Regions from separate parts of the Rhizobium sp. PAMB 3174 genome, predicted to be linked through region 1. Evidence: riboswitches for the same ligand, from Rfam matches in the RefSeq annotation. Region 1 holds a riboswitch; each other region holds the start of a gene.
What was found. A riboswitch is a leader RNA that binds a small molecule or an ion and turns the genes downstream of it on or off. The one in region 1 is predicted to bind cobalamin.
Positions count from the first base shown of each region.

Region 1 (7,282 bases):
GATAAATCAACCGCGATGGCCTGCCTTGACTGACCACGGGCCGGGTCCGTCGCATGTCGGTTTGCTGCTGAAAAATAAAATTCATTTAAAAACATATACTTGTATCAATTCTGGTGCGAATGGGACCTTTAAATTGTCATATGGGGTTTTTGGCAATTCGCCGCTAACGCTCCGGTAACGAACTGCCGATATAACTCCATTTCAGCGGCTCAAACCGCTCCAAGTCTCCGGATCGGGTATTGCGTACCGGAGATTGAACGGCTTTAGTTTTGAAGTACGTGCCGTCACTGTTGCCGAAGAGCCGCGCGTCCCCTTTGGGGATTGCGCGGCCTTGGCTTTTCTGGCCCGGCCATGTCGCTCCTCCCTTCATCTTTTACGCATTGGGCAATTGCAATTGCCCGCGATCGCTTTATCCCTTTCTGCCTTTGACGGAGGGATGAAGCGACCATGGCGAAAGCGATCATGCTGCAGGGAACGGGATCGGACGTCGGCAAGACGGTCCTTGTCGCGGGCCTCTGCCGGATTGCCGCCAACCGGGGCCTGAAGGTCCGCCCGTTCAAGCCGCAGAACATGTCGAACAATGCCGCCGTTTCCGACGACGGCGGCGAAATCGGTCGGGCGCAATGGCTGCAGGCGATGGCGGCGAGGGTGCCGTCGTCCGTCCACATGAACCCGGTGCTGCTGAAGCCGCAATCGGATGTCGGCAGCCAGATCATCCTGCAGGGCCGGGTGTTCGGCCAGGCGAAAGGGCGCGATTACCAGCGGCTGAAGCCGCAGCTTCTCGACGCGGTTCTGGAGAGCTTCCGGATTACCGGCGAGGGCGCCGACCTCGTCATCGTCGAGGGGGCTGGTTCGCCTGCGGAAATCAACCTCAGGGCCGGCGACATCGCCAATATGGGTTTTGCGACGCGGGCGAATGTGCCGGTGGTGCTGGTCGGCGATATCGACCGGGGCGGGGTGATCGCCTCGCTGGTCGGCTCGCATGCCATCTTGCCGGAAGAAGACCGGGCGATGATCGCTGGCTACATAATCAACAAGTTTCGCGGCGACGTATCACTCTTCGGTGACGGCATTACCGCGATCGGGGAATTTACAGGCTGGCCGTGCTTCGGCGTGGTGCCGTGGCTGAAGTCGGCGGCGCGCCTGCCGGCGGAAGATTCCGTCGTGCTGGAGCGGCTGGCGCGGCATGGGACGGGCGCGTTGAAAGTGGCCGTGCCGGTCCTGTCGCGCATCGCCAATTTCGACGATCTGGACCCGCTGGCCGCGGAAGACGATGTCGAGTTGGTCTTCGTCAGGTCGGGCGAACGCATTCCCGACGACGCGGGCCTGGTCGTGATTCCCGGTTCGAAGTCCACGATCGGTGACCTTGCGGATTTTCGCGCGCAAGGCTGGGACGCAGACATCGTCCGCCACCATCGACGTGGCGGACGGGTGATCGGCATTTGCGGCGGCTACCAGATGCTGGGGACAATGGTTTTCGATCCGGACGGGATCGAGGGAGACGTGCGCGCGGCGCCGGGCCTCGGTCTTCTCGACGTCGAAACGGTGATGGCGCCGGAGAAGACCGTGCGCAATTCGTCGGCCTGGTCGACGGAGTATGATGCGCCACTCGCAGGTTACGAAATCCACCTCGGGGAAACGAAGGGACCGGACTGCGCCCGGGTGCCGGTGACAATCGACGGCCGGCCGGACGGGGCCATGTCGGCGGACGGCAAGGTGATGGGGACCTATCTGCATGGCCTCTTTTCCAGCGACGCCTACCGCGCCGGCCTGCTGTCGAGCTTCGGGCTTTCGGGCGAACGCACGAACTATGCCGCCAGCGTCGACGCGGCGCTCGACGAGGTGGCGGCGGAGCTGGAGGCGGTCCTGGACAAGGACTGGCTCGATGGGGTGATGCGGGTTGGGTGACGCGGGCGAGTGACATCGCGAACCCCCACTCTTGGAATTTCTAACACTTAGCTGGCGCTAAGATGTTGAAGTTCCATTCTCCCCCGCCAAGGGGGAGATGGGGGCGTTCCGCATACGCTGTGCCCAACCTCTACCCTTGCGGGAGAGGAAGAAAAATCAGCGTCTTAGCATTAGCTAAGTGCTAGATTTTTCAGGTGAGGGGATCGCTATTGGGCGCAACGTCACTCACCAGCCCTCAACTTCCGGAAATGAAAGATCCGGCCGATGGTGTTCAACAACACCTGCGCCGCCAGGATCGCCGTGGTGCCGGTGTGGTCGTAGTCGGGTGCGACCTCGACGAGGTCGATGCCGACGACGTTGCCGCGCTCGGCGAGGCCGGCGATGATGTCGAGCACCTCGTAGTAGAGGAAGCCGCCGTGACTTGGCGTGCCGGTGCCGGGCGCGATCGACGGGTCGAAACCGTCGATGTCGATCGTCAGATAATAGTTCACGCCCGCCGGAATGCGCTCAAGCAGGGCCTCGGTTCCGAGCCTGCGCGCGCCGCGCACGGTGATGATGTCCGAGCCCATCGAGATCGCCGTCTCGTATCCTTCCTTCGCGGTCGAGGACACGTTGCGGATGCCGATCTGGGAGAGGCCGGTGACATAGTCCTTTTCAGCCGCGCGGCGCATCGGGTTGCCGTGACCGTTGCGCACGCCATGCCGCTCGTCGACGAAGTCGAGATGGGCGTCGATCTGCACGAGATGGATCGGCCCCTGATCGGAAAAGGCATTGATGCAGGGGATGTTGATCGAATGATCGCCACCCAGCACCATGGGCAGCGCGCCGGCGGCGAGGATGGCGCGCACGCCCTTCTCGATGTTGGCGTGGCTCATCTCGGTATTGGTATGGATGATGTCCGCGTCACCGATGTCGACGATCGTCACGTCGTCGAGATAGGTGACGCCGTCGTCGTGATCGTATGCGCCGGCATGACCAAAGGAAAACAGCGTCGAAGCCTCGCGGATCGCCCGCGGTCCGAACCGCGCGCCGGCCCGCCATTGCGTGCCGAAGTCGAAGGGGGCGCCCATGACGGCGACATCGGCGGCAATCTTCGACCAGTCCGGCTCGTAGGGACGCTTGCCGAAGGTGGAAATGCCGACGAAGGGCAGGTTCAACCGTCCGGTCTCATAGCTGTTTTCCGTCATGCGCGGTCCTTTGCGGTCTTGGGGTCTTCCCACAGGGAAGGTTGCACCGGATTGGCGGTCGGGCAAGCGGGATTTGAGGCTTTCCTTCAATCCGCGGTCAGAGAACAGTCTCTGTCGCTTCCACGCAATTGACAGGCGGCAAGGGAATCCATAATCATCTGCAATTACGGATGGTTCCCGAACGGCAATCGCCAATCGGGATCAAAAGGGAATGTGACGGGACGGACCCAAGCAGGGCGTTCCAATCGCAGCCGACCCCGCGACTGTAGAGTGGCGAGGGTCTTCCGTTCCACCGAAGGGCCGCACTGCCGGCTGTCTGCGCTATCGGCAGACGGGCAGGAAAGATCTTCGGCGGAAAAAGCCACTGGAGTGGCAGTCGCGTGAACCGGGGTTGGACGCCTCTATTGTCTACGAATCGTCCGCCTTTCGCGATCTGCCATCAAACTCCGGGAAGGCGAGGGAGACCTGCTGGCAGAAATGCCTGAAACCGCGAGCCAGGAGACCTGCCATATCGTGCCGGGCATTCGCCCAAACCTCGGAGGAGGCTCCTCCAGTATGCCAGCACGGAGGTTGTCATGGCTACGATCGCATCTTCTTCTACCCTCTCGGTTTCCGACCGCCAGAAGGCCGGTTTCATCGCGCTGCTTCTCGGCGCGTTCCTGGTGTTCGGCGTCGGTCTCGCGCATTCGGCGGTTCTGCACGATACCGCCCATGACGTGCGCCACTCCTATGGCTTTCCCTGCCACTAAGGACGAAGGTCACCTGTCATGATTGTCAAATATCTCCTGGCCGCTCTGGTGGCCGGGCTTGTTGCCGGTGGTGTGATGACCGTCGCGCAGCAGGTCAAAGTCGTGCCTCTTATTCTTCACGCAGAGGAATATGAAGGCGGAGCGTCCGAGCACGAGCATTCCGCAAAGGCTGAGAACTCGACATTCGGCGAACTCGCCGGATCGCTTTTCCTGCCGTCTGCAGCTTTCGCGCATGGCGCGGAAGACGATGGCCACGACGAGAGCGGCATGCTCTTCGGCGTCAGCCGTTTTGGCGGCACTCTGATGGCCAACCTTGTGGCCGGTGCCGGTTTTGCCTTGCTGCTTGCCGGCATCAGTCTTGTCTCCGGCCGCGACATCACGCTTGCGAACGGCATCTTCTGGGGCGCCTGCGCCTGGCTGGCCGTTCACCTGCTGCCGTCCCTCGGCCTGCCGCCGGAACTGCCGGGGTTCCCTGCCGCCGATCTCGACGCCCGCCAGATCTGGTGGCTGAGCGCGGTGGTGCTTTCGGGTGCCGGCATCTGGCTTCTGGCCCTGCGTGAAGAGGCCTGGGCCAAGGTTCTCGGCCTCGTGCTGATCGCCGCGCCGCATCTCTGGGGCGCGCCGCAACCCGAAAGCATCGACAGCAACGTCCCGGCGATCCTCGCCGCCGAGTTCGCTGTCGCGGCACTGGCGACGACGCTGGTCTTCTGGCTGGTGCTTGGCCTGCTGATGGGCCTTGCCAACCGCAAGATCGCCGGAGCTGCCGCATGACGACGACACCGCCCGGCGCCGTCCTGGTGCTGGGCGGCGCCCGTTCGGGCAAGTCGCGGTTCGCCGAGGGGCTTGCCCGACAGTCCGGCCTCGACCGGCATTATCTGGCGACGGGCCAAGCCTATGACGACGAGATGCGTGACCGCATCGCGCGCCACAAGCAGGAGCGAGCCGGTGACGGCTGGACGACGCATGAGGAGCCGGTCGATCTCATCGGTAGCCTGCGCTCGGTCGATGATCCGGGGCGTGTTATTCTCGTCGATTGCCTGACGCTCTGGGTCTCGAACCTGATGATGGCGGCGGCCGATATCGATGCCGCCTCGCGCGCGCTGGCCGACTACCTGCCGCAGGCGAGGAGCCGGATCATCCTGGTGTCGAACGAGGTCGGCCTCGGCATCGTGCCGGAGAACGCCATGGCGCGGGCCTTTCGCGATCACGCCGGCAGGCTCCACCAGATGGCCGCGGAGACAGCGGCCGAAGTCTATTTTATCGCGGCGGGATTGCCGCTGAAAATGAAGGGTTAGGATCATGATGAAGGAAAAAATCCCGGCAACGGTGATCACCGGCTTTCTCGGCGCCGGCAAGACGACGATGATCCGCAACATGCTGATGAATGCCAATGGCCGAAAGATCGCGCTGATCATCAACGAATTCGGCGATCTCGGCGTCGATGGCGAGGTGCTGAAGGGCTGCGGGGCGGAAAACTGCACCGAGGACGACATCGTCGAGCTCAACAATGGTTGCATCTGCTGCACCGTCGCAGACGATTTCATTCCGGCGATGACGAAGCTTCTGGAGCGCAAGAACCGCCCCGATCACATCGTCATCGAGACCTCCGGCCTGGCGCTGCCGCAGCCGCTGGTCGCCGCCTTCAACTGGCCGGACATCAAGACGCAGGTCACGGTCGACGGCGTCGTGACCGTGGTCGACAGCGCCGCGGTCGCCGCCGGCCGCTTCGCCGACGATCACGACAAGGTTGACGCACTGCGCGTGCAGGACGACAACCTGGATCACGAGAGCCCGCTGGAAGAACTGTTCGAGGACCAGCTGACCGCCGCCGACCTGATCATCCTCAACAAGGCAGATCTGCTCGACGCTGCCGGTATCGCCATGGTGCGCGAGACGGTGACCAACGCGATTTCGCGCAAGCCGAAAATGGTGGAGGCGCGCGGCGGCGAGGTGCCGTCTGCCGTGCTGCTCGGCATCGGCGCGGGCACGGAGGACGACATCGTCAACCGCAAGTCCCACCATGAACTGGAGCATGAGGCGCTGCATGCTTCCGGCGAGGAACACGATCATCATCACGATCATGACGAGTTCGAAAGCTTCGTCGTCGAGCTGGGCGCGCTTGCCGATCCGGCCGCCTTCGTCGAGAAGCTGAAAGACGTCATCGATGCGCATGACGTGCTGCGGCTGAAGGGCTTCGTCGAAGTGCCCGGCAAGGCCATGCGCCTCGTCATCCAGGCCGTCGGAAGCCGGATCGAGCATTATTTCGACCGGCCGTGGAAGCCGGGCGAGACCAAGGGCTCGCGCCTCGTGGTGATCGGTCTTCACGAAATCGACGAGGATGCCGTGCGTGCTGCCATCGCCGCCGCGGCATAAGAGAATGGCAAAGCCGTTGAGCGCGCCTGACACTTGCCCCTCACCCCAGCCCTCTCCCCGCAAACGGGGAGAGGGGGCCTGGGCGGCGCCGAGTTTGCCCTTCTCCCCGTTCGAACGGGGAGAAGGTGCCGGCAGGCGGATGAGGGGCAGGAGCCTGAAGGACTGAAACATGCACCTGCTGCTCGCCCAGAAAGGCTCGATTGCCGATAGCGAAGAGGCAATCGATCTCGGCCAGTCGCCGGGCGATATCCTCTTCCTGTCCGCCGCCGACACGGAACTGGCCGCGATCGCCGGCGCGCATCGGCGCGGCAGCGGCGGGCCAAGCCTGAGGCTTGCCAGCCTCATGAGCCTCAAGCACCCGATGTCGGTCGACACCTATGTCGAGCGCACGGCGCGGCATGCCAGGCTGATCGTGGTGAGGGCGCTCGGCGGGGCGAGCTATTTCCAATATGCGATCGAGGCGCTGCATGCCGCGGCAGGCAGCAATGGTGCGCTGATCGCCGTACTGCCTGGGGACGACAAGCCTGACGACGGCTTGCTGCCCTATTCCAATCTTGGTGCCGACGACCACGCGGCGCTCTGGTCCTACCTGATCGAGGGCGGCGAGGAGAATGCACGCGGATTTCTCGCCTATTGTGCGGCGCTGCTCAACGGTGGGGAAAGGCCGGAGCCGGCCAAGCCGCTGTTGAAGGCTGGGCTCTGGTGGCCGGGCAGGGGCGTGGTTTCGGTGGAGGAGTGGAAGCAGCTTTCACCCCCCTCTGCCCTGCCGGGCATCTCCCCCACAAGGGGGGAGATCGAGGAAACGCTGGCGCCGAAGCCCCAATCTCCCCCCTTGTGGGGGAGATGTCACGAAGTGACAGAGGGGGGGGGCGACCTCCCTGAGCGCATTAGCTCAGTACCAACCGCCGCCATCTGCTTCTACCGCGCGCTGGTACAGAGCGGCGAGACAAAGCCGGTGGAGGCGCTTGTCGAGGCGCTGGCGGCCGAAGGCGTTCGGGCACTGCCGGTCTTCGTGTCCAGCCTCAAGGATCCGGTTTCGGCCGGAACGGTGGAAGCCGTCTTTTC
Region 1 covers NZ_CM128608.1:1,293,738-1,301,019, forward strand. Annotated here, with positions in the region: gene ACU5AY_RS06170 (cobyric acid synthase) at 448-1,908, shown strand; gene speB (agmatinase) at 2,130-3,095, opposite strand; cobalamin riboswitch at 3,250-3,620, shown strand; gene ACU5AY_RS06180 (CbtB domain-containing protein) at 3,671-3,844, shown strand; gene ACU5AY_RS06185 (CbtA family protein) at 3,863-4,615, shown strand; gene cobU (bifunctional adenosylcobinamide kinase/adenosylcobinamide-phosphate guanylyltransferase) at 4,612-5,139, shown strand; gene cobW (cobalamin biosynthesis protein CobW) at 5,144-6,217, shown strand; gene cobN (cobaltochelatase subunit CobN) at 6,387-7,282, shown strand, end outside.

Region 2 (7,282 bases), 1.4 Mb from region 1:
TGGAAGATCTCGACGATCCGGACGAGCTCCGCAAGTTCGTCCAGCGCTTCATCGCCATGTACGACCTGCAGAACGACGACGGCTCATCGAATGCCGCCGTCTCGATTCTCTCCGGGTCGGGCGGCTCGATCAGCGCGGATACGCTGCTGTCGCTCGCCCAGCTCAATACCGGCGGCTAGTCGACCCTGACGACCTTGCCGGGGTTCATGATGCCGGCCGGGTCGAAGGCGCGCTTGATGCGCCGCATCAGGTCCATCTCGATCTCGGACCGGACCGCGGCGAGCTTGTCGCGCTTCAACTGGCCGATACCGTGCTCGGCGGAAATCGAACCGCCATATTTCAGCACGATGGCATGCACGGCGTCGTTGACCTCGTCCCAGCGGGAAAGGAAGGCATCGCGGTTTGCGCCGACCGGCTGGGATATGTTGTAGTGGATATTGCCGTCGCCGATGTGGCCGAAGCCGCAGATGCGCGCGCCGGGGATCATCTCCAAAACCTTCTCGTCCGCCTCGTGCATGAAGGCCGGGATCGCGGAAACCGGAACCGACACGTCGTGCTTGATCGAGCCGCCTTCCGGCTTTTGCGCCGGCGACAGGCTCTCGCGCATGTGCCACAGGGCCTGGCCCTGCGCCTCCGAACTCGCGATCACCGCGTCCTCGACCAGCCCGCCTTCGAGACCCTTTTCAAGGAGCGCTTCCATCATGCGGGTCGCCGCTTCGCTGGTGTCGGAGGTGGACACGTCGATCAGCGCGTACCATTTGTGGCTCGATGCCAGCGGATCGCGGACACCGGGAATATGCCTGACCGCGAACTCGACGGCGATGCGCGGCATCAGCTCGAAGCCGGTCAGGGAGGCGCCGCAGACGCCGCCAGCGATCTCGAACAGGCGAAGCGCGTCTTCCACCGAATTCAGCCCCGCAAGCGCGACCTGATGGCCGAGCGGGCGCGGGAAGAGCCGGAGCACGGCACCGGTGATGATGCCGAGTGTGCCCTCCGCGCCGATGAAGAGATCGCGAAGGTCGTAACCGGTATTGTCCTTCTTCAGCCGCCTGAGCCCGTTCCAGATCTCGCCGGTCGGCAGAACCACCTCGAGGCCGAGGCAGAGATTGCGCATGTTGCCGTAAGCGAGCACGGCCGTGCCGCCGGCATTGGTGGAAAGGTTGCCGCCGATCTGGCAGCTGCCCTGCGAGCCGAGCGACAGCGGGAACAGGCGATCGACCTTTGTCGCCGCGGCATGCAGGTCGTCGAGCACGACGCCCGCATCGGCAACGACCACGTTGGCCACCGGATCGATATCGCGGATGCGGTTCATGCGCTTCAAGGACAGGATGACCTCGCGTCCGTCGGTCGCCGGCACCTGGCCGCCGACATGCCCGGTATTGCCGCCTTGCGGCACGATCGGCGTTCCCGTTTGCGTGGCGAGCGCCAGAATCTGCGAGACCTCCTCGATGGAGCCCGGCAGCAGCACCAGCGGCGACTTGCGGAAATAGAGGCCGCGATCTTCGGTCACGAACGGCTTGATGTCCGAAGCCTCGGTGATCGCATGGCGCTCGCCGACGATGGCCGCAAAACGGCTCAGGAGCGCGGGCGAAAGGGGCTCACTGGTCATCGTGCGTCTTTCCTGTGGTTTCGGGCGTGCGCGGCGCGGCGGCGCGTGCCAGGCGGTCATTGATCGCTTCGCCGAGCCCGTGGCCGGGGATGGCAGTAACCGCAATCGTCTTCGCGCCCGTCGCGTCCGCTTCCTTCATCATGCCGAACAGGCTCGCCGCCGCCTCGGCAAGATCGCCGGACGGGCTCAAGTCGAAGATGCCGAGCGCATATTCGATGCCGGGCAGGCGTTTGCCGCCAAAGGTCAGCAACGCTTCGCCCGGCAGCAGCATGTCTGCCATCAGCCGCATGGAGGCGCCCGGCGCATAATGGGAGAGCAGCATGCCCGGCGCTTCGATCTCGGCATTCGTGCCGTCATGGCGCACGACCTCGAGGCCGGTCGCCGCGGCGATCTCTTCGGCGCTGATGCCGCCCGGACGCAGCAGCCGGATGACGTCGCCGTCGACCTTGACGATGGTCGATTCCAGCCCGACCTTCGCGGGGCCGCCGTCGAGGATGAGATCGATCCTCTCGCCGAGATCCTCGTCCACATGGACGGCGGTCGTCGGGCTGATCTTGCCGGACGTGTTGGCCGAGGGGGCTGCGAGCGGACGGTCGAAAGCCTTGATCAGCGAGGCGGAAAAACCGCGCGGGACACGCACGCCGACGGTCTCCAGCCCGGCGGTTGCGAGGGGATGGACGCCGGAGCCTTCCTTCAGCGGCAGGATGAGCGTCAACGGCCCGGGCCAGAAGGCGTCCGCCAGTTGCGCCGAAACGGGGTCGAAGGTCGCATAGCGTTCCGCCATCGCCTTGTCGGCCATGTGGCAGATCAGCGGATTGAAGCGCGGCCTGCCCTTGGTCTCGTATATGGCGGTGACGGCCGCTGGGTTGGTCGCATCCGCCGCCAGCCCATAGACCGTCTCGGTCGGCATGGCGATCGGCCGGCCGGCCTCCAGCAGAGGCAGGGCCGCGGCAATCGCCTCGTCGGGATTTCGGGTGATGTCGATAATGCGGGCCATGGCTCACCGGTCTTCGGAATGCGCATGTCCTTAGCCCGGAACGGCCGGGTGTTCAACTGCGTCCGATCGGAGCAGGGTAGGGGAACCGGGTGCGTCAGAGCGCCTGAATGATTCGCCTCAGTGCCTCGTCGCGGGCGCCGAGCAGGAGGACGTTCTTGACCGCTTCCTTCTTCTCGTGCGTCTGGAAGAGGATGCCGCCATTGTTGATGCTGCGGTCGATCTGCAGGCGTGGCGGCGCCGGCAGCTGTGCCATCGCCGTCCGTGGCTTGGTCTGCGCCGGCCTTTCTGCGGGGACCGGCTGGTTCTGGTTGACCGCCACGGCGAAGTACATGCGCGGATATTTGAGGTTCAGACGCCCGAAGAAGGCGTCCGTGCCGCCGATTTCGGAGAAGAAGTTGGCGATGTAGAAGGCCCAGATGACCTCGTTGAAGCGCGGATGGTTCGTCCGCGCGGCCGTGATGTGACAATAGCCGAGATGCGGGCTCTGCTCGAACGTGCGGTGAAAGATAATCTTCGGAAACTGGATCGACTTGTGAAACCGGTTCAACCGTTCATGGGTCCGTTCGCCGGCGGACATCAGCATCTTGCCCGTGCGCTGGGCGACCTCCTCGTAGGTGAGGTAGCGCCGTTCCTCTTCCAGCCAGTTTTCCTTGCTGCGCACGATGCGGCCGGTGCGCAGGAACTCGGAGTGAACCGCCTGTCCGGGAAGCTTCGGCTTTTTCTCCGCTGCCTGGTAATATCTGGTCTTCATGGCTTCGGACACGTGCAGGGCTCCGCTATGGTCCATCATCGTCGCAAAACGTGGTTAACCGCCGGTTAAGAGCCGTCCTCGACCGCTTGCCTGTCCCGTCTGCGACGTTCTTGCGTGTCGTCAATTGTCGTGTCGCGTGTCGCTGGCAGCGTGTCTGCGACATCGGTTCCCAACTATAGTGTGTTCAGGCTCAAGGTCTCGCCCTGCTAGGGAGGGCGGAAAATTGGGAAAGCCGGTGAAAATCCGGCGCTGCCTAGCAACGGTATAAGAGCTTGAAACTGGCGCAAGAACCACCGGCATGGTCCGGAACGGCCAGTTCCCGCAGCGACGGGAGGCTCTTCAGCCCGGAAACCAGCCTGAAGCATGGATTTTGAAACTTGGCCGCAGCAACCGGCCGGGGTCTCCAACTGTCGGTGCTCCCAGCCGGCCGTGACCTGTCGGTTGTCTGCATCACTGATTTTTTTTGGCGCATGAGGATGGGTCATGGATATTCGTAACACTGTGCTGCGGCAATTGAACAACCGTCGCGAAGGCTTCAGCCTGGAGCAGGCCTTCTACACCGATCCGGATTATTTCAAGCTGGATATGGAAACGATCTGGTATCGCGACTGGCTCTTCATCGGCCATGACTGCGAAATCCCGAAGGCAGGCAATTTCTTCACCGTTCAGGTCGGCGATTATCCGGTCGTCGTCGTGCGTGGCCGCGACGGTGTCATCCGCGCCCTGCACAATTCCTGCCGTCACCGCGGTTCGCGCGTCTGCAACACCGAGCGCGGCGCCTCCGCCAAGCTCGTTTGCCCGTACCACCAGTGGACCTACGAACTCGACGGCTCGCTGCTGTTTGCCCGGCAGATGGGTGACGACTTCGACAAGTCGCAGTTTTCGCTGAAGAAAATGCATTGCGAAACGGTGGCCGGCTACATCTTCGTCTGTCTCGCCAAGGTCGCTCCCGACTTTGAACCCGTCCGCGCAATGGTCGATGCCTATGTCGGGCCGCACCGTCTCAAGGAAGCCAAGATCGCCCACCAGTCGACCATTATCGAGAAGGGCAACTGGAAGCTCGTCTGGGAAAACAACCGCGAATGCTACCACTGCGCCGGCAACCATCCGGAGCTCTGCCGCACATACCCGGAAGCCCCGTCGGTTACCGGCACGCAGGGCGCGGGCGATGACCCTGTCATCGCTGCCCACTGGAAGCATTGCGAGGACGCCGGCCTGCCGAGCCAGTTCAAGATGCATGACAGCGGCCAGTTCCGCGCCGCCCGCATGCCACTGATCGAAGGCGCCGTCAGCTACACCATGTCCGGCAAGCCGGCAGTCAAGAAGCCGCTGTCCTCTGACGTCACCGTCGGCAACATCGGCACCATGCTGCTGTTCCATTATCCGACCACCTGGAACCACATGCTGGGCGATCACGCGATCTCCTTCCGCGTGCTGCCGCTTGGTCCGGAAGAGACCATGGTCACGACCAAGTGGCTGGTGAACAAGGATGCCGTCGAGGGCGTCGACTACGACCTCGAGGAGCTGACCCACGTCTGGAACGAGACCAATGACCAGGACCGTCGCATCGTCGAGGAAAACGCCTTCGGCATCCGTTCGCCGGCCTATGAGCCCGGTCCGTATTCGCCCGACCATGAAGGCGGCGTCATGCAGTTCGTCGAGTGGTACACCAACTTCATGATCGACCGCCTGCAGGGCGATCAGACCAAGCTGTCGGTTGTCGCGTAATGAGCAGCGTGAAAAAAGCTCCCTTCAAGCATGTCGACGAAATGCTCCCCTGGAGCGACAATGAAGACATGCTGGAATGTGTTGGCTGGACGCCGGAAGCGCCGGACACGATGACCTTCACCTTCCGGGCGGACAAGGAGAACCGCTGGTTCCGCTATCTGCCCGGCCAGTTCGTCACGCTGGAACTGCCGGTCGGACCGGAACCGGTGCTGCGCACCTACACGCTGTCGTCCAGCCCGTCGCGGCCCTTCATGCTGGCCGTCACGGTCAAGGCGCAGAAGGACAGCATCGGTACCCGCTGGATGCAGGAAAGCCTCTATCCGGGCATGAAGATCAAGGCGCACGGTCCGCGCGGGGATTTCTCCTATGTCCGTCATCCGGGCGAGAAGTACCTGTTCATCTCGGCCGGCTCCGGCATCACGCCGATGATGTCGATGACCCGCGACCTCGGCGACCGCGAACCGGACAGCGACATCGCCTTCATCCACTGCGCCCGTTCGCCGAACGACATCATCTTCCGCTCGGAGCTGGAGTACAAGGCGCGCTACATGCCGAACTTCTCGCTCGGCCTGATCGTCGAGCAGCTGGAGCGTTCGCAGTTCTGGTCGGGCCTGAAGGGCCGGGTCGACAAGGCCAAGATCGCGCTGCTGGCGCCGGACTTCCTTGACCGCACGGTGTTCTGCTGCGGACCCGAGCCGTTCATGGCGACGGTGCGGGAATCGCTGGAGACCGCCGGCTTCGACATGAGCCGCTATCACCAGGAGGCCTTCGCGACGGCCGCCCCGATCGCCGACATGCCGATCGTCGTCAACGAGGACAAGGACGAGGAACCGTCGTTCAAGGTGCGCTTCGCCGACAGCGGCAAGAATGTCGAGTGTCAGCCGGGCTTTACCGTGCTGCAGACGGCCCGTGCCAACGGCGTGCGCATCGGCGCGGCCTGCGAATCCGGCATCTGTGGCACCTGCCGGGTCAAGTGCCTGTCGGGCAAGGTCGATATGCAGCACAATGGCGGCATTCTCGACGACGAGATCGACGAGGGCTACATCCTCGCCTGCTGCTCGCGTCCCTTGACGGATGTCGAGATCGAGGCCTGACAAAGGCCTCGATCAACTTCGAGCAGCGCGGAGCCGGCTGGACCGTCAGATGGTCGTCGGCACCCGCAGCTCGAAATCGGCCAAAGTCATCGGACGGCCGAAATAGTAGCCCTGGAGGGCGCTGCAGCCGCAGTCGAGCATGAAGCGGTATTGCGCCTCCGTCTCCACGCCTTCCGCCAGCACGTCGAGGCTCAGATCGTGCCCCATCTGGACGATGGTCTTGGCAAGCGAGGCGTCGAGTTCGTTTTCCGACACGCCGCGTACGAAGCTGCGATCGATCTTCAATTGCGTGAGCGGCAGTCTGCGCAGATAGCTCAGCGACGAGTAGCCGGTGCCGAAGTCGTCGAGCGAAATGCCGATGCCGATATCCTGCAGGGCCGTCATCTTGGCGGCCAGCCCTTCGACATCGGCGACGAACACGCTTTCCGTCAGCTCCAGCTTCAGCCGCTTAGGATCGACGCCATAGGTCCTGACGGTACCCTCCACCAGTTGCACGAAATCCGTCAGCAGAAACTGGTCGGCGGTGATGTTGATCGCCAGCGTCAGGTGCCTTGTGCTGGCGTTGGCGTTCCACGCCGACAACGTCTGGCACGCTTCCTTCAGCACCCAGCTGCCGATCTTCGGCATGATGCCACTGCGCTCGGCGAGCGGAATGAACTCGGCCGGGGAGATGTAGCCCCGTTTGGGATGTTGCCAGCGCAACAGGGCCTCGGCCCCGATTGTCCGGCCGCCGCGGTCGACCTGCGGCTGGTAGAAGAGTTCGAACTCGCCGCGACTGACGCCGAGCAGCAATTCCCGCACAAGGCCGCCTTGTTCGGCGGCGTTCGTCTGCAGGACCACAACGATACCGGAAAACAGCGTTGTCAGGATTCCGGCATTGATGATGGCCAGGGGGCCGCGAACCGTGCCGGAGATTGGGGTCGCAGCCGGGATGCTGAAATTGCTGCTCGCGAAAAAGACGAAGCCGGCAAGGCAGGCCGCGATGATGCCGATCTGCAGCCATGAGCGTTGTCGCTGGTAATTGACGTAGCCGACAAGGGCGATCACCAGCAGGTAGATATGCAGGATGCGCGGCGTGTCCGCGTCCGGAATGTCGAAGCACA
Region 2 covers NZ_CM128608.1:2,686,466-2,693,747, reverse strand. Annotated here, with positions in the region: gene ACU5AY_RS12980 (DUF1217 domain-containing protein) at 1-179, shown strand, start outside; gene ACU5AY_RS12975 (FAD-binding oxidoreductase) at 176-1,609, opposite strand; gene ACU5AY_RS12970 (L-threonylcarbamoyladenylate synthase) at 1,599-2,606, opposite strand; gene ACU5AY_RS12965 (DUF6656 family protein) at 2,701-3,357, opposite strand; cobalamin riboswitch at 3,534-3,731, shown strand; gene ACU5AY_RS12960 (aromatic ring-hydroxylating oxygenase subunit alpha) at 3,841-5,085, shown strand; gene ACU5AY_RS12955 (2Fe-2S iron-sulfur cluster-binding protein) at 5,085-6,179, shown strand; gene ACU5AY_RS12950 (putative bifunctional diguanylate cyclase/phosphodiesterase) at 6,225-7,282, opposite strand, start outside.
Region 2: another riboswitch for cobalamin. It lies ahead of ACU5AY_RS12960 (aromatic ring-hydroxylating oxygenase subunit alpha); the one in region 1 lies ahead of ACU5AY_RS06180 (CbtB domain-containing protein).

Region 3 (7,282 bases), 1.2 Mb from region 1:
GCGCGCTTCCGGCACATTGTAGTGCGCGATCAGTTCCTGCTTCACGCGCTCCGAAACCGCGACATAGCGCTTGAAGCGCAGGCCGCCGATCATGATGCGGTCGCGCACCGCCACCCAGGCGTGCAGCGGGTTGAAGAGCCACGCCACTTGCCCGGCGCGCCGCTTTTCTCTCAGGCTTTCGGCGTTGACGGCGTGAATGACGACGATATCGCCGACGAGACTGTCACCATGGCTGATGATGATCGAGTTGTCCTTGGCCAATTCGGCGAACTTCGAGGCAATGGCAAATATCGGCACGACGATCATCCGGCCGACATATTTCATGGCGCCGCGTTTGGGGACGCGGGAAAGCCAGCGCACCAGCGGCCTTATCTTCACGCTTGACGGCGTGTCATTGGCATAGGTGGAGCAGACGACGGAATTGGGTTGGCCGAGGCGGCCGAGCGCAAGAGCAAGGTCCCAGGCGACGCGTTCCACGCCACCGACAGTACTGAATTCCTGAATGATCTGTGCGACCTCAAATTCCATGCCCAACTCCAAGACAAACCGTCCCAAAAAGCGCCGGAGGTCGATTAAGGTGTAAGACGCAGCACAGTATGTCCCGTTTTGGGATGTTTCATCCCGGAACACTTTGATATCATAAACTAAATTTAAAGGATGTGAATGGGAAGGCGGCGCTCCCGGACATTAAATTTTCGTTAGGAACGGACGGGTGCGACAGCCGCCAATCCGCTCGGCGGCCGTCGTTTCCGAAGGAATTATCGAGGCTTAGTTGCCCATCTTCGGCATGGCGTCGTGGTTCATGCCGTCCATCGACTTCATATCCATGCCCTTCATGTCGCCGCCATCGTTGCCGCTGGCATTGCCGACTGCGAACTCGACGTCGACGGAGCCGGCCTTTTCGAAGACCAGCGTCGCCTTGACCATGTCGCCCTCCTTGAACGGCTTTTTGACATCCATGAACATCACATGCAGGCCGCCCTTCTTCAGTTCAACGGTCTTGCCGGCCGGGATGGCGATGCCGTCCGGCAGCTCGCGCATCTTCATGACGTTGTTTTCGACCGACATCTCATGCATCTGCACGTTGTCGGACCGGTCGGATTTGATCGCCACCAGCCGGTCGTCCGTGCTGCCGTGATTGATGATCTTCAGATAGCCGCCGCCAACCTTGGCGCCGGGGATCATGGCGCGCGAGTTGGGATGGATGATCTCGAGATCTCCGACCTTGAACTCATGCCCCCAGGCCAGCGGCGCCGTCATGAGCGCGACGATGAGCGTGAGCATACGGATTGTCGTGGTTTGCATGGTGTTTCCTTTTCCTGGATGTTTTGGGTTGAATTGGCTGAAAGCGTGGTTGGTCAGGTGAGGAGCTGCGTTCGCGGCGCAGCCTCGTCGTCGACCGCGCCGGCGATGGCGGCGATCCGCTTGCGGTCTTTGATGGTCACGAGTTCCGGGGTGGAGAAATCGATGAGCCCGGCGCGCTTGAAGCCGTTCAGGTTGCGGCTGACGGTTTCCAGCGTCAGGCCAAGCCAGTCGGCGAGGTCAACCCGCTTGAGGTAGAGGCGAAACGTGCCGGCGGCGGGACGGGCGCCATGGCCACGGCGTCCGAACTGACCGGCGAGATCGAGGATCGCCAAGGCGACCCGCTCCTGCGCCGTCCGGCGGCCGAGCAGGGTGATGTGGTCCTGCAGCCTTTGCGTGAACTCCACGAGCGCCCTGGCTTGGCCGCCGCCGTCGCGTCCATCCTCTGCGATGGTCTCGATCCGGGTGAAGGCGAGCGCCTCGGCGTGACAGCCGAGCTGGTCGGTGACGCCCTTTCCGAACACGCGGCCGGGGCCGAGAATGTCGAGTATCTGGCGGCGTCCGTCCTGCAGGGTCTGGTGCAGCGCCACGCAGCCTTCGCGGATGACGAGGAGTGCCCGTCTTCCCTTGCGTTCGATGGTGATCGCTGACCCGGCTTCGAAGCGGTTGAATGTTTGTGAGTATACGGCGACAAGCGGCCTTTGCGGCCCGTTCGCCGATCGGGCGGACGCGTTCGGGTCCGCGGTGATCCTCTGTAACATGATGTGTCGATCCGGCATGGGCGCCGGCAGAAGCCGTCAGGAGACGGAAGTCCGGCGCGAACTGTGAAAGCGGCCGCGCCAAGGCGGCTGCGGTTCAGACAGAAATGCCGGAAAGGGGAGGGGCGCGCGGTGATGCGTTGGGCGGGAAAAGCTGGCGGTAGAAGGCTTCCCGATAGGCGGGCAGCCGCTCGGTTCCGCTTATACGGACCTGCGGACCGCCGACGGAGGGCGGGACCACGAGCATTGATCCGGCGCTGATGCGGCACGCCTCGCAGCCATGGTCGTGCACATGCTTCTTGCCACCGGCCTCGTCGTCGAGGGCGCTGTCGCAGATGAACGGAATGGTGCCGTCCGGCAGCGCATAGGCGGCCAGTTCGGAGGCGGGTATCTGAGAGGCAAGTACGGGGGATTTATGCGCGAAGCCGATGGCGAACACGGCCAGCGCACACAGAATGTGCAACAGGTTCCTGATCGTCCCGATCCGCCGTTTCATCGATGCCCCACTCGAAAGACGGGCATCGAATATCACCCGGCCTTCGAAATGACAATGCGGCAATTTGGGCGTGCATTTCTGCCTGTCGAGAGTTGAATCGGAAAAATCCCTGCTCTACGACTGGCGGCGATGGTTCCGCCATCTCCCCGAAACAGGGACGGCGGATGAAAAGGGAACATGGTGAGGCGTACCCATCAGGGACCGAGACCATGGCTGCCCCCGCAACTGTGAGCGGCGAATGACGCCTTGATGCCACTGGCTTTGAAGAGAAGTCGGGAAGGCAGGCCGAATGAAGACCCGCGAGCCAGGAGACCTGCCATCATCGCCGGGCATTTCGCCCATTCTCATCACTTGCCGCGCGGTGGGCGCGGAAAGGAGTCAACATGCATATCGAACCCGGCGTCGTCGACGGCGCCAAGATCGTTCTTTCCTACGCAACGGCAGCCGGAGCCCTCGGGCTTGGCCTCAAGATGGCGGTCGACACCGTCCGTCACGATGGCGGCGTCGCAGCGCTTGCCATGCGCAGCACGGTCACGACCGCGCTGGTCTTTTCCTTCTTCCAGGTCCTTCCGCATCATGCGGTCGGCGTTTCCGAGGTGCACCTGATCCTCGGCTCGACGCTGCTGTTGATGTTCGGGGCGGGGCCGGCGGCGATCGGCCTGGCGCTGGGGCTCTTGATCCAGGGCGTCTTCTTCGCGCCCTTCGACCTGCCACAATACGGCATGAACGTCACCACGCTGCTCGTGCCGCTCTGGGCCATCAGCGCGGTCGCGCGCCGCATCATTCCTGCCCGCACGGCCTATGTCGACGTGACCTACAAGCAGGCGCTGGCGCTTTCGACCACCTATCAGGGCGGCATCGTTGCCTGGGTCGCCTTCTGGGCGCTCTACGGCCAGGGCTTCGGTGCTCAGAACCTTGCCGCCGTCGGTTCGTTCGGCGTCGCCTATATGAGTGTCGTGCTCATCGAGCCGCTGATCGACCTCGCCGTGCTTGCCGCCGCCAAGTCCTTCAACAAGGCAAGCCGCGGCCCGCTTTTCGCGCGTCGCCTGCATCAGGCCGGCTGATCCCGGTCCGACGAAACCGGAAGGGCGCGGACTGTGGACTGCGCCTTTCCCTCTTCGAAGGCCCGGGCTTCACGCCAGAGACACGCGCGTTTGATGGCCGGCCCCTTGGCGTTCGGGCGGCGATGCGCTAGACCTTCATCTTGGTAAATTCGTTTCTATACTAACGATATGTGGAGGGTGCCATGGCTGGCAGGCTGGTGATCGTCGGGGCAGGGCAGGCGGGCTTCGCGCTGGCGGCCAAGTTGAGGGCCCTGAAGGACGAACGTCCGATCACGATCCTCGGCGCCGAGGCGAGCCTTCCCTACCAGCGCCCGCCGCTGTCCAAGAAATATCTTCTCGGCGAGATGACCTTCGACCGCCTGCTGTTCCGGCCGGAAAGCTGGTTCGCCGACAACAACGTCGACATCCGCCTGTCTGCCTGGGTTGAGGAGATCGACCGGGCCGCGAAGACTGTCCGCCTGCAGGACGGCACGCGGGTCGAATACGAGACGCTGGCGCTTGCCACCGGCGCCACGCCGCGCAAGCTGCCGGAAGCGATTGGCGGCGAGCTCGCCGGCGTCTTCACCGTCCGCGACAAGGATGATTGCGACCGGCTTGCGGAGGCGATGACGCCCCGCCGCCGGCTGCTCGTCATCGGCGGCGGCTACATCGGCCTGGAGGCGGCAGCCGTCGCCCGCAAGCTCGGCCTCGAGGTCACCGTCATCGAAATGGCGGACCGCATCCTCAAGCGCGTCGCGGCGAAGGAAACCGCCGACATCATGCGCGCCGTCCACGAAAGCCACGGCGTCGTCATTCGCGAGGAAACCGGCCTGCATCGCCTGATCGGCGAGGACGGCAAGGTAACCGGCGCCGAACTCTCGGACGGCTCCACCATTCCCGTCGATCTCGTCGTCGTCGGCATCGGCGTCACGCCCAACGATCGCGCCGCCGCGATGGCTGGTCTTGCCGTCGCCAACGGGATCGTCGTGGATGCGCACTGCCGGACCTCCGATCCGTCCATCTACGCCATGGGCGACTGCGTGGTCTTTCCATGGCAGGGCGAGGAGATCCGCCTCGAAAGCGTCCAGAACGCCGTCGACCAGGCCGAGGCCGCCGCGGCCGTCATGGCCGGCGGCGATGCGGCATACGACCCGAAACCATGGTTCTGGTCGGACCAGTACGACGTCAAGCTGCAGATCGCCGGCTTCAACAGGGGCTACGACGAAACCCTGCTGCGCCCCGGCCAACGGGAAGGCGCCGCTTCCGTCTGGTATTTCCGCGATGGACGCCTGATCGCCGTCGACGCGATCAACGATGCCAAGGCCTATGTGACCGGCAAGAAGATGCTGGAGAGCGGCATCAACCCGGACAAGAGCGTGCTCGCCGATCCGGCCTCGGACCTGAAGGCATTGCTGGGCTGAGGCCTCGGCCCGCGTCTTGTGTCCCGATTTGCGACTTTGACCCCGCCATTTTGCGGCAAATGCGGGTATCGTTAAAACCATGCAGCCCCTGTTTGCAGATCTTTAAGGTATCGAGACTTAAATCATTGGCATTCAATGACATGACGTCAGGAACGGGCAAATGGAAAGCGGGAACACAGAAGAAAGACGCAGGGAGCACCGGATGCGGTCGCTCAAGGCGGGACGCATCGTTTTCAATCACGAATACAGCACCATCAACTGCACGGTGCGCAACATGTCGGCAACGGGCGCCAAGCTGCTCGTCGAAAACGCAATGCAGATCCCCGAGACGTTCGAACTCGTCTTATCCGACGACACCCGGCATGCCTGCGAGATCAAGTGGCGCAAGCTGAAGGAAATCGGCGTCGCATTCGTCTCCTGAGATCGCCTCGCAATTTTTCCTAAAAAATATCGTCAAGCAAGGAACCAACGGCCGATCGGCGCGTTTTCCCACCGAACTCGAAAGAGAACGGGAAAGGAAACAACGTGATCCGCGCTTTAATACTTTGGCTCTTGGGCGTGCCCTTCGTGGTCGTTCTGCTGATTTGGTATTTCTTCTTCTAGGAGAGACGCGGATTGATAAAGGTCCCCGTCAGGAAGCGGATCTGCCATGTCGCCCCCCCCTCCGCCCCGGCAGATTCTGTTCCTGAAATGAAAACCCCGCAGACATGATGTCTGCGGGGTTTTCTTCATGCTTGGGAGGCAATTTCGCTCAGTCGAGCTTGTCGAGAATTTCGGCCGCCTTGCCGGCGCTGACGCGGCGGATTTCGGCCTCGTCGCGGCGGTTGGCGAAAATCTCGGTCGCCATCAGCTGGTCGGCGAGATCGGTCGGCAGCGACAGCAGCACGCGGGCATCCGCGGCATTGATGCCGGAAAGGTCCGAACGCTTCGCCGTGATCATGCCGCCGGCCACCGTGTTGTTGGTGTCCGGGTCGATCAGGATGAAGGCGCCCGTGAAGCGGTTCTGCTCGTAGGGGTCGAAGATCGCCGCCTCGTCGAAGGAGAGGTGCACCTTGCCTATGGCGTTCATCGTGAAGGCTTCGTCGGTCTGCTCCCACTTGCCGGACTTCAGGTCCAGACGGCTGACCGGCTGGACCTGCACGCGCTGGCGGCGCGAACCGGACTTCAGCCAGTAGCGCTTGCCGGGCTGGATGCCGTCCGGCTGCAGCGCGACGATCTGCGCGTCGAAGGAAAGGCCCGTCTGCGGCTGGCTGTCGAGCGAAACGATCATGTCGCCGCGCGCGACGTCGACCTGCCGGTCGAGGACGAGCGTGATGGCATCGCCGGCAACGGCGGCGTTGCGCACGAGGTCGAAGGTGACGATCTGCTTGACGTTGGCGATCATGCCCGACGGCAGGATGGCGACGCTGTCGCCCGGCTTGACCGCGCCGCCGGCGACCGTGCCCTGATAGCCACGGAAGCTTTCGCCCGGACGCGACACGCGCTGCACCGGCAGGCGGAAGCCGACGGTCTGCGCGGAGCGGACGGTGGCGAGTTCCAGCGTTTCGGCGAGCGTCGGGCCGTCATACCAGGGCATGGACGCCTTGCCGTCATAGACGACGTTCTCGCCTTTGAGCGCCGACATCGGAATGGCGGTCACCTGCTTGACGCCGAGCGACAGGGCGAGCTCGCGGAATTCGTGCGCGATGCGCTCATAGCCGGCCTTGTCGTAGCCGGTGAGGTCGATCTTGTTGACGGCGAGCACGAACTGGCGGATGCCCATCAGCGTCGCGATCGTGGCGTGCCGGCGGGTCTGTTCCAGGATGCCGGTGCGGGCATCGACCAGCAGCACGGCGAGATCGGCGGTCGAGGCGCCGGTCGCCATGTTGCGGGTATACTGCTCGTGGCCGGGCGTGTCGGCGACGATGAAGGAGCGCTTGTCGGTCGAGAAGTAGCGATAGGCGACGTCGATCGTGATGCCCTGTTCGCGCTCGGCCTGCAGGCCGTCGAGAAGCAGGGCGAAGTCCGGCAGGCCGAGATCGTTCTGCTTGCCCTTCGAATCGCGCTCGAGGGTCGCGGCCTGGTCTTCCTTGACCGCCTTGGTGTCCCACAGAAGGCGGCCGATCAGCGTCGACTTGCCGTCATCGACCGAGCCGCAGGTGATCAGGCGGAGCGGGCGCGAATCGCGGGTGGCTTTTTCCGGCGCGGTTTCCGGGATGGCGGAAACGGCTGCTGCTGCAATGGCGGTCATCTCAGAAATATCCTTCGCGTTTCTTCTTTTCC
Region 3 covers NZ_CM128608.1:2,526,059-2,533,340, reverse strand. Annotated here, with positions in the region: gene ACU5AY_RS12210 (glycosyltransferase family 4 protein) at 1-528, opposite strand, end outside; gene ACU5AY_RS12205 (copper chaperone PCu(A)C) at 769-1,305, opposite strand; gene ACU5AY_RS12200 (helix-turn-helix domain-containing protein) at 1,359-2,063, opposite strand; gene ACU5AY_RS12195 (hypothetical protein) at 2,158-2,556, opposite strand; cobalamin riboswitch at 2,670-2,891, shown strand; gene ACU5AY_RS12190 (energy-coupling factor ABC transporter permease) at 2,940-3,620, shown strand; gene ACU5AY_RS12185 (NAD(P)/FAD-dependent oxidoreductase) at 3,803-5,020, shown strand; gene ACU5AY_RS12180 (PilZ domain-containing protein) at 5,223-5,441, shown strand; gene cysN (sulfate adenylyltransferase subunit CysN) at 5,772-7,250, opposite strand; gene cysD (sulfate adenylyltransferase subunit CysD) at 7,252-7,282, opposite strand, start outside.
Region 3: another riboswitch for cobalamin. It lies ahead of ACU5AY_RS12190 (energy-coupling factor ABC transporter permease); the one in region 1 lies ahead of ACU5AY_RS06180 (CbtB domain-containing protein).